Regions from separate parts of the Deinococcus roseus genome, predicted to be linked through region 1. Evidence: riboswitches for the same ligand, from Rfam matches in the RefSeq annotation. Region 1 holds a riboswitch; the other holds the start of a gene.

Region 1 (5,091 bases):
CAGAATGACCAGAATGGCCAGGGCTTTGCGGGTGCCCAGACGCACGGGTTGCCCTTGCTGTTCCAGCAGGGTGTGACCCAGCAACCGGAGTTGGTAGATGGTGCTCACGCGTACAATTGTACCCTGTTTCATTCAACAGGTTCTGGCTGCACTGCTTGATTTCTGGGGGGTGCTGGGATCAGAAACGAAAGCGGGACGGTGAATTCTCTCCAGCCTGCTTGCTTTTGGCATGCCTGCGCAGGACATTCACTGCACCTTCCAGCTGCGAGAAATTGATTTTGCCATTGCGGTCTCTGGACCCGGCTCCAAACTGGATGCCCTGCACTCCACTGCGTTCCAGAAAGGGTTTCAGGTTGTCTGAAGTCAGGCCTGTGCTGTCTGCCACCACAGGAAGGCTGGGTTTGTCCAGCTGCACCAGCTGTTGAATCTGACTTTCTCCGGCCACTGCAGTTTCGGCCTGGCCCCGGGTGACCACCTGCCGCACCATGGGGTACAGGGCCAGTTGCAGGTAATTTTTGACCAGATCCTGGGTCTGGTCAAAGGCCTGGTTGATGTTGACGCTGAACCCATGGGTGATGGCATCTTCCAGCAAATCCCAGTCCATTACGGTGTTGTGCAGGGCCCCAAAGGTGATGTTGCGGATGCCGTGGTTCCAGTACAGCTCCAGAATTTTCAGGGTCCTGCGCCTGCGCCCTTCTTCATAAAAGTAATTGTCGATGTCCGGGCGAACCAGAATGGACATGGGAATCCGGGCAGCGTCTGTGCACAGGCCAATGGTTTTCAGGTCCGGGCTGATGCCCCCCTCTTTGAGGTTGCGCACCAGCAACAGTGAGGTGATGCCGGCATGCTGGGTCTCCCTCACCTCCATGGCATTTTCAACGACGACCTCGGCAATCATGCCTTCAGCATATCAGGTGTGGGCGGCAGACGATGGAATTTTGATGGGAGGGTTGTTGAGGGTTTTGCCATCAAACAGCTTTTCTGTTGCAAGAAGCAACAATAGCTGACCCCTGAAACAGCTCTGAAAGGTACGTAAGCAGAGTGTAAAAAATTCAGCAACTGCTCAGCAAGGCCGTCACAGACGCTTTGCAAAAAACAACAGTTGACACTTTTTCTGAAACTCAGCTAAGCTCGAAAGAGAAGTGGCATCAAGCCCACTCATGAGACCTGGAAGCACATTCCGTATGCGGGCACCTGGAATGTGTGGAGTCAATGGTGCGACCGGCATGAGGAGAAATTCTGTGATCCCCTCGGACAACATGCTGGCATGCCCCTGCAGGAAGGACGCTGCCATGACCGTTTCTTATCCCACACAACAGCAGGTGGCTTTTTCTGCAACAGAAGATTCAGGTCTGGAGATCAGCTGTTCAGGCGTGCATTTCATCCAGAGGTCTGAACCCAGCCAGAACATCCAGGAGCCAACCCTGTCTTCTGGGGCTTCAGAATTGTTGGAGGCGGCTTTCTGGTTGAATCCCCTCCCCATGTGGGTGTACGAACAGCACACCCTGCGGTTTCTGGAGGTCAACCAGGCAGCCCTGAACCAATACGGTTACACCCGTGAAGAATTCCTGCGCCTGACCCTGCTGGACATCCGCCCTGCAACAGAAAAACCTGTGCTGGTCCAGTATTTCAGGACCCTGCAGGCAGCAGAGACGGAGGAAGATCAGGTCTGGCTGCACCAGAAAAAGAACGGCCAGTGCATGGAGGTGCAGGTGCAGGGACAGGACCTGCACTTTCAGGGCAAGCAGGCCAGACTGGTGGTGGTCTCGGATGTCACCGAGAAAAACCGCATGCGGCAGGCCCTGCAGGAAAACCAGGCCCAGTTCCAGCTGATTGCAGAGAACACCGTCAACCTGATTTTGCGGTTTGACCAGAACTTTCATGCCACCTACGTTTCACCGTCCATCACGGCCATTCTGGGGTACAGCACCGAGGCGTTTCTCAGCATTCCAGATTATGGGTACATCCACCCGGAGGATCTGGAAAGGGTCAAGCAGTCGGTCCATGAAGCGGTGGAGGGTCACTTAGACCAGCACATTCTGGAATACCGCATTCAGCACAAAGAAGGCCACCATCTGTGGTGCGAAACCGCTTTCCGGCTGATCTGGGAAGGGGACAGCTTTCAGGGGTTCATCTCCTCCAGCCTGGACATCACAGAACGGGTGGTGGCCCGCCAGCAACTGCTGGCTTCGCTGGACACTTCCGCACAACTGGTGATGCTGGCCGAAGAACTGGAAGAGGCCAGCGACCCTGCCGATGTGATCCGTCTGGCCCTCAAGCACTGCACCCGGGTGATTCCTTTCGATTACGGCATGTTTGTGACGGTGCGGGACCACCAGTATCAGGTGGGATCCTGCCTGAACCTGCTCCCAGAGGAAGGAGAGCATTTGTTGCAGCAGTACCTCAGGGTTTCGGGACCCCGTTTGCTGCATGCGTTCCTCAGTGAAACCCCGGCGTTCTTTGGGGCTGGGGAAGCCATCTGTGAGCCTGCCGAAGCGTTGCCCCGCGCTGGTGCCCACCAACTGGCCGTGCTTCCTGTGACTGCCGATGGTCGGATTCAGGGGTTTCTGGCGCTGGGCACCCGCAAAGACCAGGTGCATTTCAGCGAAGATGCCCGGCGAATCCTGCGTGCCGTGCGGGACCGCATTTCCCACGCTTTTGAACGCAACACCTACATCGAGAAACTCTCTTCCAGCCGCGAAGAAACCCTGAAGGCCATCGGGATGGTGCTGGAATACCGCGATTACGAAACCAAGGGCCACACCGACAGGGTGGTTCAGCTTTCGGATTTGCTGGGCCGGGCCATGGGCCTCAGTGGAGATGCCCTTGATGCCCTCAGGTGGGGGGCCTACCTGCACGACACCGGAAAAATTGCCATTTCAGACCACATCCTGCTCAAGCCGGGTCGCCTGACTCCAGAGGAGTTTGAAGCGGTGAAAAAACACAGCGAAATTGGTTTTGAGATGCTGAAACACATCCCCAGTCTGCCAACCTCCACTTTAGAGGTGATCCTGCACCACCACGAAAAATGGGATGGAGGAGGGTATCCCAGAGGTTTGCGTGGGCATTCCATTCCGCTGGCTGCAAGGATTTTCACGGTGGTGGATGTGTATGATGCCCTGATCTCCAGACGGCCCTACAAGGAACCCTTCAGCCATGAAGCTGCCATGCAGGAAATCCAGCGCTGTGCAGGCAGCATGTTTGATCCGCAGGTGGTGCAGGTGTTCAGCGAAATGATGGAGCAGCACGCAGCACCAGAACAACCAGAAGCAGACCTTCAAGAAGCAGACCTTCAACAAAGCGAGCAGCTTCCCCGGGAAGCCTGCTGAAGCCAGCAAACACCGGAGAAGCTGCCAGAAACCCTGTTCAGGGCAAGAAGGCCAGACCCACCGGAGAGGGGCAGGGGAACAGGTCGCCTGCCTGCAGGATGCCAGTCTCTTCATTCCGTTTGAAGACCAGAATGCTGTTGCTGTTCTGGTTGGCAGCCAGCAAAAAGTGGGCATCTGGAGAGAGCACCAGGCCACGGGGAACCTCTCCCTGGGTGGACACGTTTTCCAGCAGGGTCAATTCTGCCGTGTCCGGGTGGACGCTGAACACAGCAATGCTGTCATGGCCCCGGTTGCCCACATAAATGAATTTTCCATCCGGGCTGACCAGCACCTCAGAGGGGGTGTTTTTCTGGTCCTGGGCCTCTGCAGGCAGGGTGGAGGCGATGTTCAGCAGCGTCATGGTGCCTGTGGCAGGTTCCACCATCAGACTGGCCACCTGGGAAGAAAGTTCCAGCGCAACGAAAGCACGGGTGCCCGAGGCATCAAACTGGATGTGTCTGGGACCGGAGCAGGATGGGAAAGCCACAATCTGGGTGCGGCTCAGGGGACCGTCAGGCCCTTGCAGGTCATAGACGTACACCTCGTCTGTGCCGAGGTTGGTGGCGGCCATGTACCTGCCGCCGGGATGGGGGCGGATGCAGTGGGCATGGGGGTCTTCGTGGGGTTCTCTGACCACATGGTGCTCGTGGCAGTCTACAGCCACATGGGGCAGCAAAGCACCATCTGCGTTGATGGGGTAGGCCAGCACAGAGGTTTTGCCAATGTAGTTGGCTGCAAATGCAAATTGACCCGACAGATCTGTGCTGACAAAAGCCGTGGCCCATTCCAGCGCAGACTGGGCGCTGCGGATGCGCAGACCCCAGTCGTGGATTTCATAACTGAAGATGGCTCCATGTTCGGTTTCACTGACGGCCAGCAGGGTTTTGCCGTCTGGACGCACTGCCACAAAGGTGGGATTGGGCAACTCTGCCACCAGTTTCGCCCCGGAAAGCTGTCCGCTCTCGGGGTCGAGTTCCATCTGGTAAATGCCTTTTCCAGAGGCGCTGGGAACATGGGGAAGGTTCTGGGTGTAGGTGGCAACATAAAAACGTTGTGTGGTCATGGGACTCCTGATGGGCACCAAAAAGGTGCGAGAGGTCAAATCAAGGCTGCAGATGGGAGCAATCCAGCAAGCTGTGGACGCGCATCTTCAATGCTATACGATGCTACGCTGCTGCCCGGCCAGAGAAAGTGAAGTTTCAGGGAATGCTTTCTGAAAAGCCCGTGGGAATTGTCATGGTGTTTGCTGGCAAGAAGCGCATGCTGGAGAAAACATTTCTTGCAAAGAAGGTGAACCATGAACAAAACCACCAGCAAATCCGTGGCCAGAAAAGCCTCCAGCCTGATGCGCAACAAGAGCACCAGCAAGAAGGTCAAAAGTGTGGCAGCCAGTGCACTGTCTCAGGTGGAAAAGAAGAAAACCAAAGGCTCATGAAAGCACCCACAGCCAGACAAAAGATCCCCGGAAAACCGGGGATCTGGTTTTGATGAAGTGGGCGGTTCAGTCGGTGGGGTTGTTGAAGGCGGAAGAAGCGGTGGAAGGTCCGGTGGTGTTGCTGGGTTTTTCCAGCTGCTGGCGCCAGCGTTCGGTGATCTTGCCTGCAGTGTCTCTGGAGCCCAGTCCGAAAGCCAGGGCGAAAGCCACTGCAATGGCTCCCAGGGTCAGTCCGAAAGCCAGGTTGACGATCTCGTTGGCGATGCCCATCTGGCGCAGGGCCATGGC
Region 2 (5,091 bases), on a different contig from region 1:
TGTCTCCTGGATGGGTTTGCAGGGTGTTGACGGGAAGCGCTGTCCGGGGAGGCAGGGTGTTGCGGTCAATGGTGATGGTGCAAGGCCCCTGAAAACCCTGAAGCTTCGCCTTGCCATTGGCATCTGTGCGGGCAATCATGCCACACCCCAGCAGGGCCACACCTGCCAGGGAAGGCTGAAAACCTGTGCCCTGCACTTCCAGACGCACTGTGCGGGCAGATGGGTCCACTGCCGGACTGCCATTCAGCCAGGAGGTCACCTGTTCAGGAACCGCCAGTTCAAACTGGTAGGCCAGACGGGCAATGTAATTGATGCCCTCACGGGTTTTGCTGGCAGACACCGTCCCCACCCAGCCGCTGACATCCCGGTAATTGATGCCTGCAAAGGGCAACACCATCCATTCCCCAGAAATCCAGCTGGTCCTCACCCCTCCATTCAGGGAAAGTTCACCAGCGTCCAGCAGCGTGGTGTATTTGCCAGACAGATTGAGGTTGCCTGATGTGTTGCTGCGCACCGCACCTTCCAGGTTGAGTTGCAAAGGCCCCTGGGTGTAACTGGCATTTCCAGCAAGCTCTGCTCCAGTCAGGGCAAAACCTTTCATCTGCACCAAGGCATTGAACTGCAAAGTGAAATCTTGCAAGGGAATGCGGTAACTGGCCTGCACCTCGCTTTGCTGGTCCGGGCGATACATCCAGCTCCAGTCCGATTCCCGGTTGCTGTAGGTCATCTGGAAATCCCGCCACTGGTTGCCCTGCAGGTTCCACTGGCTGCTGAAGCGGTCCTGGCTGTCTGGAAGGGTCAGGTTGCCTTTCAGGAAAACGTCCCAGCCTGCAGGGCCATAAGCCACCCGTGCGTTTGCGCCCTCTCCTGGCCCACTGTACCCCAGCGATGAAACCCACTGGGTGGGCTGCCAGGGCGTGAATTTGCTGTTCCAGCTCCACTCTGAATTCTGCAAGGACGCCGAAAATTCCGGGGATGTGAACGCCAGATCGCTGTGGGCAGCCACCGACCAGTAAAGCTGTTCTTCCCGACCAGCAGATTTTGCACCCAGACGCAAACTGGTGGTGCGGGTGCCCCATCCTGCACCCACCTGCAGGCCGCTCAGGGGTTCACCACTGATGTACAGGCCTTCACCTGCACTGCCTGCCACACCAGAAGCAGGACCCGCACCGTAATTGACTGTAGTCTTGCCCACACCCCCCAGCAAACTGGGGCTTTGCAGGGCGGTGCCCTTCAGGGCCACTGCTGCAGACAGCCGCACACTTTCGCTGAGGTTGGCCTCTGCACGCAACTGGGTGCCCACAGGCTGCCCGGATTCTGTGCCAGCAGACATCTGGATTTTCACCCGGTAAGGGGCGTCTGTGCCCTTGACCCCTTTCAGCAGGATTTTCTTGCGGAGGGTGCTGGTGGGGGTCAGCAAACCGATTTCCAGCGTCTGGTCGGTGGCCTGGGTGGGGATGGGCAAATTGATGGTCCGTGCCGCGCCCGGGGCCAGCTCAAAGTCGGGAACCGCCTGCAAAGCCAGACTCAATTCCACATGGATGTGCGCTGGAATCACCCCGGTGTTGTGAATGTGAATGGGCACCTGCACGGTGTATCCCGGCAGGGTGGTGACCCCCTCTGGCACCTGCACTTCCAGTCGGACCCGTGGGGGAAGCTGCAAGACCACCTCCACCTGCTCTTTGCCCTGTGGCCCTGTGACATCGAAAACCAGAACCAGTCGGGTCAGGTCGCTGTCTCCCGTGACCTGCACACTGATGGGCAAAATGGGATTCTGGCTGGCAGACAGTTTTTTAGGGTGGTTGATCCTGAACCCTGCAGGCGGGCCCTGCTGCAACTCGCCTTCAGATTTCCAGCCCTGTAAGACCACAGACAGGGTTTGTCCTTTGAGGGTGGTGGGCAAAGGCACCATCAACTGGGTGGCCTGCTGGTTTTGCAACAGCAGTGGAAGGTCCACCTGGACAGCCTGACCCTGACCCGACAAGCACACGACTGCTCCCATCAGGGCAGCCGTCAAAAGGGTTCGGAAAGGGGTCAGGTGGGTCATGGTGTGCGTCACATTCCTTTGCGGGCAAAGGCAGACCGAGCATGAAACCACGCAGCAGAAGTTGCCGAAGGGATCAAGGCCGGTCGCACCACTGGCTCCTCCTGTGCCAGGTGCCCGGATACAGCACAGGAATCAACGCCTCCTCTTCCCCCTCATCTTACTTTTGCATTCTGACCAAAACCTCACTGAAAGCGGGTCTCTCAGGGCTTCAGTCGGAACTGCTGCACCTGTCGCTGAAAAGCCCTGCGCTGTTCTGGTGAGGGGGCCGCCCCATACCGCAATTCCTGATACAGCTCGGCAATGGAGAGGATGGTGTCAGCCGCTTCCGGGTGGGCCGCTGCCATCTGCACGGCATAGGTTCCGACCGGTTCTGCAGGTTCAGGCGGCCTGCTCAAACGACGGACAAAACGCTCGAAGACCCGCTGCAAATCGTCTGCATGCTGCACGGAGGGTTTTCTTTTGTACACCAGGAAAAACACAGCAACAGCAACCAGCACAACCAGCACCAGTGCGGTGCCCAGGGTGCCCAGCAAATTCACCAGGGCCTGCTGCTGGGTCAGGTTGTATCCGATGATCCACTGGTCCCACAGGAACTGCAGGGAGTCCAGCCGCAGCTGCAACTGGGTCAACCAGGAATTTTCTCCTCTGGCCACTGCAGGCAAAAAATCAGCATTTTGCAGGCTGGAAGCCAGTCCCTGCGTCAGGCGGGTGGGTGCAACGGCCGCAGTGGGGTCCACCCGGATCCAGCCTTTGCCTTCCAGCCACACCTCCACCCAGGCATGGGCGTCTGTCTGGCGCACAATGTAATACCCTCCATTCTGGTTGGGGTGCCCGCCCAGATAGCCTCCCACCACCCGTGCTGGAACCCCGGCTGCACGCATCAGGAAGGCAAATGCACCTGCAAAATGCTCACAGAACCCCTGCCGTGTGCCAAACAACAAATCGTCCAGCATGTTGGGACCAGACAGCTCTGGAGGGGTCAGGGTGTATTTGAAACCTCCATTGCGGAAAAAATCCAGGGCTGCCTCCATGCGGGCTTCTGGGTCCAGTGCGGTCCAGCTGTGGGCCAGGGTGCGGGTTCTGGGGTTGCCCTCTGCTGGGAGTTGCAGCTCAGCCTGCAAGCGAACAGGATCTTCATCCCGACCCATCCAGGCTTCTGGCATGGATTGCAAATCAAACCGCTGGCGCAGCGTGATGGGCCGACGCGACACGGCCTGCAAATTGGTGGTGACCTGCACCCGGTTGGATCCGCCCACAAAAGCATCCAGGGCCAGCACCCAGTTTTTTCCATGCGGTTCCATGGTGGTGCGGTAACGGATGGTTCTCCCTCTGGGAATGGTGTTGGGGAACTGGTAGCTGCCTCCCCAGAGGCGTTGCTGTTTCCAGTCCTGACCATCAAAAAACTCAAACACCGGTCCGCGCCAGTACAGCTGTTCTGGGGCCGGAGGCGGATCCAGAAATTCCACCCGAAAGGCCACAGAACTGTCCCGCACCACATTACTGATGCTTCCCGGACTGATTTCATCTGCAAGGCCAGATTTCCCATTTTGCTGGGCAGGCACAGCCCACAGGGGTCCTTCGGAACGGGGGAACACCACAAACAACACCAACGCCAGCGGCAAGGCCCGCCACAGCAGCGGGGCCATGCGTTTCAGGTTTTGCTGCAACGTGAAGGCATGGGACCTCAGGTGGGCAGCCACCCCAAACAGCAGAACCCCGATGACCAGGGTGTAGCCTGTGATCAGCACGTCTTGCTGAAAAAAATAACAGGACAGCAAGGTGAAAAATCCCATCAACACCAGCAACAGGGCGTCCCGCACATTCTTGCTTTCGTTGAGCTTCATGCCCATCAGGACCAGCAGGATGGCCGTTCCCCCATCCCGACCCATCAGGGTGCCAAACTGTCCCCACACGCCAGCCACAGCAACCACCAGCACCAGCGCCATGCCCAGAGGAGGCATCAATTTCCAGCTCCGTTGCACCACCAGCCAGCGCCAGCCAATGAGGCCCAGTGCCACACCCATCAGCCAGGGAGGCAGAAACAGCAAGTAGGGGGCAAACACCAGGGCCAGGGCCACCATCAGGGTTTTCAGGGGCCCTGCGGTCAGGGGCAACGAAGAAATCATGGCGTTCCTCTGGCGGGTTCTGCCGGAAATTCAGCCAGATAGGTCAGGCAGTGCTGACTGTGGCGCTCACCTGCACCTGCAGCGTCCAGACCCGGCCCGGTCAGGCGATAGTGCAACCCCATGCGCTGGGCCTGCACCACCCAGGCTGCCAGCCGGGACAGTTTCTGTTCGGTGCTGAGCGAGGCAGGCAATTGCTGGAAGGAAAACAATGCCGAATGGTCCAGATGGGTTTCAAATTCCTTGGTGAGCAGGTTGCCATCGGGCAGTTCACCCCGCTTCCAGGCCACCCTTCGCAACGTGTCTCCTGGCTGATACAGCCGCAAACCCTGGTATTCATCCTGCCCGGCTTTGCGGGCCCGCATTCCCGTGGCTTCCCCGGTTGTCTGCCAGGATGGAGGATTTTCTTCCAGGGCAGGATACACCAGCACCACCCGCTCCTCACCCGCCCGTGACTCTTGCACCCCAAAAAGCCCCAGAGGGTCACTTCCCTGCAAGCGCACAGCAGGCGCAGGCATCCAGCCCCGCCGGGCCGCCTTCAGCAGCACCTGCAAACGGGCTTCACCCTGGGCAGGGACCATGAGGGGCTGGCCCACTTCGCCGACCTGCACCCAGAGGTTTTCCCGCACCAGTGGGAGGGCATTGCGCACCACAACTTCCAGCAGCACTTCCTGTCCCACAAAAACAGCCGCGCTGCCCTGAAACTCCAACTCCAGGCCCTTCAGTTGACTGCGCGCCTCGATCAGGCAGACCACCCACACTGCAAACATCACAAAGCACAGAAAATAACCGGTGTTGAGCTGGTAATTGATGCACCCCAGCAGGGTGATCCCCACAAAACCCAGATAAGCCCAGCCAAACCGGGTGGGACGGGGCAGCCAGCGGTCTTTCATGGGATGGGTGTGGCTCCCAGCAAGGCCA

What was found. Region 1 has a riboswitch for cyclic di-GMP ahead of IEY52_RS21835 (HD domain-containing phosphohydrolase). Riboswitches for the same ligand answer to the same signal wherever they lie in the genome.
Region 2: another riboswitch for cyclic di-GMP. It lies ahead of IEY52_RS06540 (hypothetical protein); the one in region 1 lies ahead of IEY52_RS21835 (HD domain-containing phosphohydrolase).

The regions. Positions count from the first base shown of each region.
Region 1 is NZ_BMOD01000026.1:3,077-8,167, forward strand. It holds gene IEY52_RS21825 (ATP-binding protein) at 1-108, opposite strand, end outside; gene IEY52_RS21830 (copper homeostasis protein CutC) at 179-898, opposite strand; cyclic di-GMP riboswitch class II at 1,153-1,236, shown strand; gene IEY52_RS21835 (HD domain-containing phosphohydrolase) at 1,293-3,329, shown strand; gene IEY52_RS21840 (lactonase family protein) at 3,367-4,431, opposite strand; gene IEY52_RS21845 (hypothetical protein) at 4,666-4,803, shown strand; gene IEY52_RS21850 (mechanosensitive ion channel) at 4,870-5,091, opposite strand, start outside.
Region 2 is NZ_BMOD01000003.1:232,186-237,276, reverse strand. It holds gene IEY52_RS06540 (hypothetical protein) at 1-2,047, opposite strand, end outside; cyclic di-GMP riboswitch class II at 2,116-2,199, opposite strand; gene IEY52_RS06535 (transglutaminase TgpA family protein) at 2,248-4,173, opposite strand; gene IEY52_RS06530 (DUF58 domain-containing protein) at 4,170-5,063, opposite strand; gene IEY52_RS06525 (AAA family ATPase) at 5,060-5,091, opposite strand, start outside.